DNA from 2 places in the Methylophilus sp. DMC18 genome. Region 1 is predicted to be linked to the other one. Evidence: predicted binding sites of a transcription regulator. Region 1 holds the regulator's gene; the other holds the start of a gene.
What was found. The regulator FliA, encoded in region 1, starts transcription of late flagellar genes. The targets are predictions, from matches to a motif close to CTAAAGTTNNCNNAAANNNTGCCGATANNA.
Positions count from the first base shown of each region.

Region 2: flgM (flagellar biosynthesis anti-sigma factor FlgM) is a predicted target of FliA. The motif match lies at 2,617-2,646, and genes of this name have one in related genera.

Region 1 covers NZ_JBQUZE010000002.1:600,172-606,240, reverse strand. Annotated here, with positions in the region: gene flhA (flagellar biosynthesis protein FlhA) at 1-666, shown strand, start outside; gene flhF (flagellar biosynthesis protein FlhF) at 668-2,017, shown strand; gene ACT53G_RS06795 (MinD/ParA family ATP-binding protein) at 2,010-2,801, shown strand; gene ACT53G_RS06790 (RNA polymerase sigma factor FliA) at 2,819-3,553, shown strand; gene ACT53G_RS06785 (flagellar motor protein) at 3,553-4,305, shown strand; gene ACT53G_RS06780 (flagellar motor protein MotB) at 4,305-5,240, shown strand; gene ACT53G_RS06775 (putative bifunctional diguanylate cyclase/phosphodiesterase) at 5,300-6,069, opposite strand, start outside.
Region 2 covers NZ_JBQUZE010000001.1:617,206-623,274, forward strand. Annotated here, with positions in the region: gene ACT53G_RS02785 (flagellar hook assembly protein FlgD) at 1-631, opposite strand, end outside; gene flgC (flagellar basal body rod protein FlgC) at 652-1,059, opposite strand; gene flgB (flagellar basal body rod protein FlgB) at 1,079-1,501, opposite strand; gene flgA (flagellar basal body P-ring formation chaperone FlgA) at 1,778-2,545, shown strand; gene flgM (flagellar biosynthesis anti-sigma factor FlgM) at 2,707-3,027, shown strand; gene ACT53G_RS02810 (flagella synthesis protein FlgN) at 3,033-3,515, shown strand; gene ACT53G_RS02815 (ATP-binding cassette domain-containing protein) at 3,588-5,495, opposite strand; gene ACT53G_RS02820 (polysaccharide biosynthesis protein) at 5,497-6,069, opposite strand, start outside.

The sequences.
Region 1 (6,069 bases):
AGTCTGGGCTATACCGTGGTAGATCCAGGCACCGTGATTGCCACTCATTTAAACCACATCATTTCACTCAATGCCGGTGAGCTGTTGGGCCGCCAGGAAGTCCAACAGTTGCTGGATCACATGAGCAAAGAATCCAGCAAGCTGATTGAGGAAATTGTGCCCAAGATCATCAGCTTGTCCACCTTGCAAAAGGTCTTGCAAAACCTGCTCAATGAGGGCGTGCATATCCGTGACATGCGCACAATTCTGGAAACGCTGGCAGACCATGCCCAGTATTCGCAAGATGCCAATGACTTGACCGCCATGGTCCGTATCAAGCTGGGGCGTGCAATTGTGCAGGACCTGTTCCCCTACAGCAACGAAATCACCGCCATGACCTTAGATGGCCAATTGGAAAAACTGTTGTTGCAAGCATTACAAAACAACCAGTCCAGCCAGGGCGTGATCGAGCCTGGCATTGCCGAAAGACTGTCACAAGAGACCGAAATGGCCGCCAGACAGCAAGAGCAGATGGGCTTGACACCAGTCCTGCTGGTGGCTGGCCCCCTCCGCCAGGCTTTATCCAGATTTTTAAGAAGGACCGTCCCGCACCTCAGAGTGTTATCCCACGATGAGTTGCCAGACAACAAATCGATTCGTGTCACCAGTTTAATCGGAGCGCAGTAATATGAACATCAGAAGATTTTTTGGCAAAAACGCACGTGAAGCCCTGGCTCAGGTCAAGCAGGCCCTGGGGGAAGATGCCATTATTGTTGCGAATCGCAGTGTCAACGGTGGGACCGAGATCATGGCCATGCTGGAGTCGGATGTCGATGCCAGTGCGAGCCAGGCAAATGCTGAGCAAGGCAGCGAGCAAACCCGCAGCCTGCTTGATTTTGTGCATGCAAAAGAGCAACCCCGGCAAGCAACCCCAGTACCGGCACCGCGCGCCGTTCAGCCGCCGACAGCCACGGTCTCTGAAGAGGCCAATGTCAACGAGTCGGCCATCATGGACATGCTCAAGCAGCACAGTGAACAACAAGAGCATGCGTATCAGCTGGCAACACAAACGCTGGAAGAAAAAATGCAAGGCATGATGGTGGAAATGCGCCAGATGCGCAGCCACTTTGAAACCCAGATGAGTGCCATGACCTGGCAGCATCATTTACAACATAGCCCGGCCAAATCAAAAGTGCTGGGCACCCTGCTCGCTGCCAACTTCAGTGCGTCGCTTTCACGCCAGATTGCCGAAAAAATGCCGCAACACATTGATGTGAACAAGGCGCCAATGTGGGCCAAAGAAGTGATCAGCCGCAATTTGCACACGCTGGACGACGAAGATGCTTTGTTGGACCGTGGCGGTATCTATGCCTTGGTCGGCCCGACCGGGGTAGGCAAAACCACCACCACAGCCAAACTGGCGGCCCGCTATGTAATGAAACATGGCACCCAGAACCTGGGCTTGATCACCACGGACAGCTACCGGATTGGCGGCTACGAGCAATTACGCATTTACGGCAAGATTCTGGGCGTGATGGTACATGCGGTCAAAGATGAAGAAGACTTAAAAATAGCCTTAAACGAACTCAAGAACAAACATATGATTCTGGTGGATACCGTAGGCGTCAGCCAGCGTGACCAGGCGGTGACTGAGCAACTTTCCATGCTGAGCCGTGCCGACAGCCCGATACAGAAACTGTTGTGCCTGAATGCGACCTCAACCGGCGATACCTTGACTGATGTGATGCGTAGCTACAAAAAGCATGATATCGCGGGCTGTATCGTCACCAAACTCGACGAAGCGGCTGCGATTGGCAATGTACTGGACGTGTTGATTCGCGAACGCATGCGCCTGTTTTACACCACCAGCGGTCAGCGTGTGCCAGAGGATATCGAGGTTGCAGACAAGCAAGCCCTGGTCGAGCGCGTGTTGACACCACACCAGGCCAGCCTGCCCTACCAGTATCTGGATGAAGAGTTACCGCTGGTGATCTCCAGCATGATGCAAACCGCCAGCCAGGAGCAGCCACATGTTTAATTACCGTGACCAGGCGGACGGCTTGCGCCGTATCATGGCCAAAACCTCTGCCCGCATTATCAGTGTGATTGGGGCCAATGGCCAGCCAGCCAGCCAGTGGATGCGTCAACTGGCGACCAGCATGCTGACGCCAGAACAGCGTTTGTTGCTGGTGCACGCGCACCGCCAACCCGCGATGACACATTCCCTGCAAGGCATCGCCGTGCAACGTCAGGCCATCCAGCGGGGCATTTTCAAACACCCGCAAGGCTATGACCTGACCTGTTTGGGCGAAAATGACCTGTTAACCTCGCCTTTATCTCACGATTTAAAAACGCAACTCAACGGTATAGTGGAGCAACTTGCGTACGATTACGACACTGTGATGATTGAAGCACAACTGGATAGCCAAGACTACAGCCTGCTGCTGCCGGTAATTGCCGCGCATGAGCTGGTGATCCAAATGGATAGAAGCGAAGCCGCCATTAAGTCGGCATATGCGACCATCAAGCACATCAGCCAGCAGCATGGGCAGATTCCGTTGGGTGTCGTCGTGACAGACGCTAACCATGATCAAGGCAATCAGTACTTTATGCGCCTGAACCAGGTGTGCAAACAATTTTTGGGCATCACGCTGGAGTTCATCGGGGCCATGCCTGCTGAAACCGCCAAGGCAGTCACTGCCAACCCTGGGCGCGCGACTGCAGAAGTGAGCAAACAGCTTTCCAGCACACTGGCGTTTAAAACCGTCGCCCATCGTCTAGAACAACAACGGATTTCCATGCCATCCATGGCTGTTGCCTAAAGTCAAAAAGGAAAAACATGTATACCGCTAAAGGCACGACTCAAAATACCGATCAGATGCTCAAAATGCATAGCGGCCTGGTCAAGAAAATGGCGTATCAAATGAAGGCCAAGCTGCCCTCCTGCGTCGAGCTGGATGACCTGGTGCAAGCGGGCATGATCGGCCTGATGGACGCGATACAGCGTTACGAAGATACGCATGGGGCACAATTTGAAACTTACGCCTCTCAGCGCGTACGCGGCGCCATGCTGGATGAATTGCGCGGTGCCGACTGGCTGCCGCGCGGTATCCGCAAAAACATGCGCGATATCGAGTTGGCTGTGCAGCAACTGGAACAAAAACTGGGTCGCCCGCCTACCGAATCCGAAATCGCCAAGCACATGAATTTTAGCCTGGAAGATTACTACGAGGTCTTGAGCGACTGCCAGGGTCACCAGCTGATTTATTACGAAGATTTTCAGGACGATGACGGTGGCGAGCACTTTCTGGATCGTTATGTGGACGATGATAGCAGCGACCCGGTGAAAGCCCTGCTCGAAAGCGACTTCCGTGAAGCCTTGATAGCCTCTATCGACAACTTGCCTGAGCGCGAAAAGATATTGATGGGCTTGTATTACGAGCAAGAGCTTAACCTCAAGGAGATTGGCGCCATCATGAATGTGTCCGAATCACGCGTTTGCCAGCTGCATAGCCAGGCGGTCGCCCGCTTGCGTGCCGCCATGCGTGAAAAAGCCTGGACCGGAGTCGCCTGATGGATTGGGGTAGCCTGGCCGGACTGCTGATTGCACTCGGCGGCCTGGTTCTGGGCCAAGTCATAGAAGGGGGCCACCTCAACTCCCTGATGCAACCTGCTGCCTTTGCCGTGGTTATTCTCGGCACGACTGGCGCCGTCTTGCTGCAAACCGAACTCAAAGTGTTTATCAAAGGCCTGCGCATGTTGAAGCTGGCCTTTGTCCACCCACAAGATGACCGCAAAAAACTCGCCGTCAAAATCAATCAATGGAGCCAGCAGGCGCGCAAAGAAAGCGTTCTGTCGCTGGAAAGTTACATCAAGCGTGAGCAGGATCCTTTCGTACGCAAGGGCTTGCAATTGCTGGTGGACGGCACCCCGCCTGATCGCATCCGCGAAGTCTGTGCCATTGATATGTATTACTACGAAATGCAACAGCGCGACGCTGTCAAAATCTGGTCAGCGGCAGGCGGCTATGCGCCCACCGTAGGCATTCTGGGTGCGGTGCTCGGCCTGATTCATGTCATGGAGAATCTGTCTGACCCAAGCAAGATCGGTAGCGGCATCGCAGTGGCCTTTGTTGCCACCATTTATGGTGTAGCGCTCGCCAACCTGGTGTTTTTACCCATCTCCAATAAACTCAAAGGCCATGTCCAGCATGAAATGTCCAGGCGCGAAATGCTGCTCAATGCCTGGGTCTCCATCGCACGGGGCGACAATCCAAAACTGGTCAGTGAGCGGCTGGAATCTTATCTGCATTTGAGACAATCGTGATGTACAGACGCCACAAGCTCGAAGATGAAGAGGAAAGCCACGAACGGTGGCTCATTTCTTATGCAGACTTCATTACCCTGCTGTTTGCTTTTTTCGTCGTCATGTATGCCACCTCCAACATTAACCTGAATAAATACCGCGCCCTCTCCAGCTCGGTCGTCAATGCGTTTCAGGGGCAACCGGGGGCTGTCGGCCAGCCGCAGAATATGCCACAGGGCTTACAAACGCCTGGTTTGCCAGTTCCTGGCGCACAGAATCAAAATGGGCAAGTTCCAAGTGCGGTGATGAAGCCTTTGCCGCTCAGCTATCTATATCAGGAAAAAAAACTGCGTGATCAGGAGAAAATTCGTGCCATGGCTCAGCAACTGGCCAACACTCTGGGGCAATGGATAGAGCAAAAACAGATCACGGTTTACCAGTCAGACTTGGGGGTGGAAATGGATATTTCCACCCATCTGCTGTTCCAGAACAACCAGGCGGCATATACACCCCAGGCCAGCCAGATACTGCACATCATCAGCGCACAACTAAAAAATGAATACCGCACCCTCCAGGTTGAAGGGCATAGTGACAAGCACACCTTCAGTGGCATGGTTGACGCAGAAAGCAAGCGTTGGACATTGACGGCGACGCAGGCAGCACGCGTCGCGGCAACACTGGCCGCCGATGGCATCGCAGCCAAACGGCTTTCAGCCCTTGGCCTGGCAGAAACAAGGCCGGTCTCCAGCAGTGACAACAATCTGGCGCAATCGCTCAACAGCCGTATCACCCTGCGCATCCTCACCGCAGAGGCAGGTGAGCAACTCACCACCAATCTGGCGAACCGCCAGGAAGTCTCGCCAGCCGAGCCAGAAGCAACCGCAGAGATTCCAACGATGGCAACGCCAGCTACCTTGCCATCAGCAATGACAAACAAGCGCAACAGTCAGCCTTGACCTTGGCTGTGCGGCCGTAAAAGTTATTTTTTAAACCATCCCCTTTTAGGGCATCATTTCTAAACCAGCGCTTGTTGCAACCAATCATTAAATGCGTCTATTGGCATGGGTTTACCAAACAGGTAACCCTGGTAGCGGCGGCAACCATTGTTTAGCAACAGCTCCAGTTGTTCTGGGGTTTCAACCCCTTCGGCAATCACGCCGAGGTACATGCTCTGCGCCATGGCAATAATGGTACGCACAATGGTGCGGTCATGACTATCGGTCACAATATCATTTACAAATGAGCGGTCTATCTTGAGTTGATACAGTGGCAATTTTTTCAGATATTGCAACGAAGAATAGCCGGTGCCAAAGTCGTCTAGGGAGAACTGGATGCCTGACTGGCTGAGCTCTGTCATGATGCGTACCGCATCGTCCACATTTTCCAAAAGCAGGCTTTCGGTTAACTCCAGACGCAAGGCATTAGGGTTGATTTGATGCCGCTGTAAACAGGCTTTGACCATGGCGGTGAAATTGGCCTGACGGAACTGGCGCGCGCTGATATTCACCGACAAACTGAGTTCACGTGTTTTTTGTGCCCGTTGCCAAACGGCAATTTGTGCACATGCCTGGTCGAGCACCCACATGCCGATTTCAACAATCAGGCCACTGCTCTCGGCCACCGCGATAAATTGCAGCGGTGAAATGAGGCCTTGGGTGGGGTGTTGCCAACGCAGCAAGACTTCTGCACCAAACGGCCGGCCGGTGTGATCCACTTGCACCTGATAATAAACCCGCAACTGTTGCTGGACGATGGCTTCGCGCAGCTCGGCTTCGAGGCGCGCTT
Region 2 (6,069 bases), on a different contig from region 1:
CTGTACTCAAATTCAGTCTGGACGAGCCGTTCATTTGTGAAACACTTTGCACCTGGGCCAGGCTTAATGCGGTGCTGGTTGTTTTTGCATCCCCCAGTGTTGCGGTCGTTTCAAAGGTATAAGTGCCAGTCGGTGCCGGTTGGCCGCTCGCATCTTTTCCATCCCAAGACAGGGCATTGATTCCGGTGGCCTGCTTGCCTAGCGTCAGTGTTTGAATGACGGTACCTGCGCCATTTTTAATGGTGACGGTCAGGTTGTCGGCTCCGTTCGGGATGTTGACACCGAACAGTGCGCCTTTTTCACCCAGCTCCATGGTATTGCCGGCAGACAATATATTGCGGCCTATCATGCTGGTCGCCTGGTAGGACTGGCCCATCTGCACGTTGTTGATGAGGCTGGTCATGGAGTCATTCAGTTTGTTGATCCCGGTTACCGTGTTCAGTTGCGCCATCTGGCTAGTCACCTGGGCATTGTCCATCGGGTTGAGCGGGTCCTGGTTTTTCATTTGCGTCACCAGAAGCTTCATGAACCTATCTTGGGCATCATCGGTACTGGTTGTACTTGATGAGCGATTGTTCACTGTATTGAGCAAGTCTTGAGGGACCTGATTGTTTGTATTCACCGTGGTCATATGAGATTCCTTTCTGCAGGTTATTGACCAATATTGAGTGTTTTAAGCAACATGGTCTTGGCCGCATTCATGGTTTCCACGTTGTTTTGATAAGCTCGGGAGGCAGAGATCATATTCACCATCTCTTCAGTAACGTTGACGTTAGGCATGGTGATATAGCCTTCACTGTTGGCCATCGGGTGTTTGGGGTCGTAGACCACTTTGCCGGGGCGGTTATCTTCAATCACGCCGTCAACCGCAACCGTGCTGGCGTTTTGATTCGCCGCATCTTGCACGGCCTTGAACACGACCTGTTTGGCTTGATAGGGTTTGCCGTCAGAGCTGACCACGCTGTCCGCGTTGGCCAGGTTGCTGGCTACGGTATTCAGACGCATGGATTGTGCGCTCATCGCAGAGCCGGAAATCTTGAATACATTAAACAAAGACATGTCAGTACTCCTTACTCAATTACTGGCCGTTGATTGCGGTCAGCATTTTTTTGATCTGGCCGGTGATCATGGTTAAGCTTGCTTCATAACGGATGCCGTTATCGACATAGGCATTACGTTCTGCATCCATGTCTACCGTATTGCCGTCTACAGAGGCTTGCGTCACCGTACGGAACAATGGATCACCCGGGCCTGCGTAACCCTGATTCGGCTGACCTTGCATGTGGCCCGAGTCGGTTTTTTGCAAACCACCTGTCGCTCTACCCGTGCTACTGGCTGGATGCATGGCGGCCTGCATGGCGGCTTTAAAGTCGATATCGCGTGCCTTGTATTGCGGTGTATCCGCATTGGCGATATTGGATGCCAACAGCTCTTGACGTTCATTGCGTACACGCAATGCCGTCTGATGAAAATTCAGTGCGGCGTCTAATTTGTTGATCATCATTGATTCCTTTCACTTGCCTGAATCTCTGGCTTTAATCTTTGGTTAGCGATTGTTGTAGCCTCGTCGCCAAAGCACCTTTGTTCAAAAACATCCTAAAGGTTTGCCAGACACTGCCGTTAATCCTGATAACTCGTTACCTCTTATTGCTCGAGTCACTTTTACTAGCTATGCCTAGTGTACGCCGCACGTTTATGAACAATTTCTGAATTAAATGCGGTAAATCCCCTTTATTTGAGCATTTAGCGCCAGCGGTTGTGCGTAGAATGAATGCTCATGAAACCTCGTCTGCTTACAATTTTTTGTGCGATGCTGATTGCCCTGACCGGGTTCTTCAGTCATTTATTGCACGCAGCTGACCGTACGGCGACAACCGCTACGCTGGCCAATCAGCGTGTCGCTGAGCCGGCGGTCGCAGACATGCACAGCCGCGTATATCAAACCGCTGTGCAATATGTGCAGAGCCAGACGCAAGGTTATCCAGGCAAAGTCAATGTCGACATTCAGCCACTAGACAGCCGTGTTCGTATTGCTGCCTGCGACATGATGGAAGGATTTACCGTACCAGGCTCACGGTTGTGGGGTAAAACACATATAGGTGTCCGTTGCCTGCAAGCCGAGACCAAGTTATGGACGCTGTATGTGCAGGCAGACGTGCAAGTGTGGGCTGAATATGCAGTGACGGCAGTGCCAGTCAGTCAGGGTGCACTACTCAGCCCGAACGATGTGGTGTTGCAATCAGGGGATTTAAGCAAGTTACCGGCTGGCATTATCACGGACTTGTCCATGCTTGAAGGCAAACAAGCCGCCTTGAATATGCCGCTGGGCACGGTGTTGCGCCCAGAGTTGCTTAAGTCCAGACCTGTGATCATGCAGGGTCAGACTGTACAGTTAAATAGCCGTGGCGAAGGATTTGTGGTCAGTGCAGATGGGACTGCACTGCAAACAGCCAATGCAGGGCAGGTGGTGGATGTCAAAGTCAGTAGCGGCCAGGTGATTAAAGGGGTTGCACTGTCGAGTGGAAAAGTCGATGTAAGATATTAGGCAGACTCACCACGACATCCATGAAAAAATACTTCTCGATCAGAATCTTGAGATAAAAACTATATTAACAACTAAAGTTCGCTTAAACTATGCCGATAGAACTGTTAATCAATGAGGGTTTAGTCACCCGACAAACTCAGACATCAAGGCAGAGGGATAGCATGAATATTTCAGATTCGATCAAGAAACTTGGGATTGGTGTAGATAAACCAGTATTAGATAAAGGTACCAGCAGCAAAAGTACCGAAAAAACAAGCACATCGGCAACGCCAGCCAGCAAAGACAATGTGACATTGTCCGCGGCATCGGTGCAGATGCAGTCCATTGAAGCGGGGATCGCCTCGTCAGAGGTGTTTGATACGCACAAAGTGGACGAAATTAAAAGTGCTATTGCGCGTGGAGACTTTACTGTCGACACGGGTAAAGTGGCTGACGGCTTATTGCAAACCGTTAAGGATTTGATACATTCGAAAAAAGGATGATGTTTATGACAACTGCAAATCGCAACGCTATCCCTGAGATCAGTTTTGAAGCGGATGCCAATCTGGTTGAAGCGCTCATTGAAGATTTGCAGAATGAACAAAAAGCTTTGGTCAAAGCTGATCTGGACACCATAGAACGGATTATTGATCAGCGTGTAGAGTTACTACAGGCGCTGGGTGAAGCCGCAAAACAGCGTTACGCTGCCTTGTCGGCCGCCGGCTTCGAAGCCAATGAAAAAGGCATGGCTAAATGGCTGGAGTTAGGTCATGGCAAAGTGATGGATACTGCATGGATGGAGTTCCAGAAAAAGCTGGCGCAGGCAAAAGAGCTTAACCGCATCAACGGCATCCTGATCAACAAGCATTTTCAACGTAACCAGGAAAAACTGGATGCGATTCAAGGCAAAGCAACCAATGCCACGCAGTTCTATGGCAAAAATGGCCAAACTCACGGTGCCCACAGCTCTCGCACCAGTTTTGCGGTATAACTCGCATTAAAATCAAACGATCACAACCGTAAATGGCAATTCATCATTGCCATTTTCAAGCTTGAGCGTTGCTTACTGGCTTTCCAGCCATTCCCAGCGCTCCAGTTTCTGCAAGATTAACGCTTCAATTTCATCCAGTCTCTCTTGTCGTTGCTTGACCTGCTCAGGCGCTTGCTTGTAAATGTCGCCTTGTGCAAACTGTGCCTGGATATCAGCTTGCTCTTGCTCTAATTGTTCAATTTCTGCAGGCAGCGCTTCAAGCTCACGCTGTTCCTTAAAGCTCAACTTTTTTCGGGTTGAGGTGTTGGATGAGGCGTTCGTGCTGGCGGTGGACGGGGCGGCAGGCACCGGTTTTTCGACAGGTTTATTTGCAGCTTCGCGCTGCTGGCTAAAGCGCAGCCAGTCATCATAACCACCGCTAAATTCGGTGAGTTTGCCCTGGCCTTCAAAAGCAATGACTTGTGTCACCGTATTTTCCAGGAATGCCCGGTCATGACTCACCAGGAACAGGGTGCCCGCATAATCCTGCAGCAGGTTTTCCAGCAGTTCCAGCGTGTCGATATCCAGATCGTTGGTGGGTTCGTCTAGCACCAATACATTGGCCGGACGCGCAAATAATCGGGCCAGTAACAGACGATTGCGTTCACCGCCAGACAGAGATTTGACCGGGGAGCGTGCACGTTGCGGTGCAAACAAAAAATCCTCAAGATAACCAATGACATGGGTGCGTGTTTCACCGATTTGCACATACTCCGAGCCCGGACTGATCGTGTCCATCAGGGTTGCTTCCGGGTTGAGCTGTTCGCGCATCTGGTCAAAGTAGGCCACCTGGATATTCGTCCCCAGTTGTACCTTGCCCGCGCTAGGCGCCAACTCGCCCAAGAGCAGCTTGAGCAGCGTGGATTTACCGACTCCGTTCGGGCCTAGCAGTCCGATGCGGTCCCCCCGCATGATGCGCGTACTAAAGCGATTAATCAGCACTTTGTCACCAAACGCCATGCGCACTTCTTGCAGTTCTGCAATCAGCTTGCCTGAGCGCTCGCCCGCATCCAGTTGCAAGTGCACCTGACCTTGACGATCACGGCGTGCAGCGCGGTCAAGCCGCAGTTGTTCCAGTCTTCTGACGCGACCTTCATTGCGCGTACGCCTGGCTTCAACCCCTTTGCGGATCCAGACTTCTTCCTGCGCTAGAAACTTGTCAAATTTGGCCTGGTGTTGTGCTTCTACGGTCAGTAATTCAGCCTTTTTCAGTTGGTACTGGCTATAGTTGCCTGTAAATTCGGTTAAATGACCGCGGTCAAGTTCGACAATACGGGTAGACAGGCGGTCCAGAAAGCGACGATCATGCGTAATCAGCATCACGCTGCCTTGAAAGCCCAAGAGCAGCTCCTCCAGCCAGACGATTGCTTCCAGATCCAGATGGTTCGTCGGTTCATCGAGCAACAAGACATCGGGGGCTTGCACTAATGCCTGTGCCAGGGCCACGCGTTTGCGCCAGCCACCTGACAAGGTGGCAATTGGGGTGTCTGCCTGTAGCCCAAGTTTGGACAACACAGACGCAATGCGGGATTGTAGCGCCCAGCCGTTTTCAGCTTCCAGGCTGTGCTGTAATACTTGCATGCGATCGAGCAAAGCTTCAGTCTCTTGCGTCTGCGACAACTGCAGTGACAGGTCATGATATTCTTTAAGTTGTGTGACGACATTCCCCAAGCCTTGGGCGACGGCAGTAAACACATCATGCGCTGCATCCAGCTCGGGCTCTTGCGGTACGTAGGCAATCTTGATGCCAGGGTCGCGCCAATATTCGCCATCATCCAGTTTGATCAGCCCGGCGACCACTTTAAGCATGCTGGATTTACCGGTACCGTTACGGCCAATGATGCCGACACACTCCTTGTTATCCAGCTGAAAGTTGACTTGGTCCAGCAATGGCACATGACCAAAGGCCAGGCTGGCCTGTTTGAGTGTGATTAAAGGCATATCAGTGTATCTGTTGTGAAGGCGAGGGGAGGGTCTCTAATGGCGCCAGAGTGGCACGTAAAGAGACAGAGGGTGCGGGCCGGGTATCTGGCTGATACTCCTCGACCCAGCGCTGCAAGTCTTGCTTGATTTGAGACTCTGGCAAATGCGGTATGGTCGCCAACCACTCGAGCAACTGCGTCAGCCAAAGGCTATCTGCACTGCGCGCTTGGGCAATTCGTAGTTTTTCATGGCTCGTCGGCAAGGTGTTTTCATCATCTGCCAGCAACTCTTCATAAAGCTTTTCACCCGGACGCAGGCCGGTAAACTCAATGCGTATTTCTTGCTCTTGCAGACCGGATAGTTTAATCATGTCACGTGCCAGATCAATGATTTTGACCGGTGTGCCCATATCCATTACAAAGACTTCACCGCCGTTGCCCATGGTCGCTGCCTGTAATACCAGTTGCGCGGCCTCAGGGATGGACATAAAGTAGCGTGTGATCTCCGGGTGTGTAATTGTGATTGGGCCGCCGTGCGCAATTTGCTCGCGGAATTTTGGAATCACGCTGCCACTGCTTCCCAGCACGTTGCC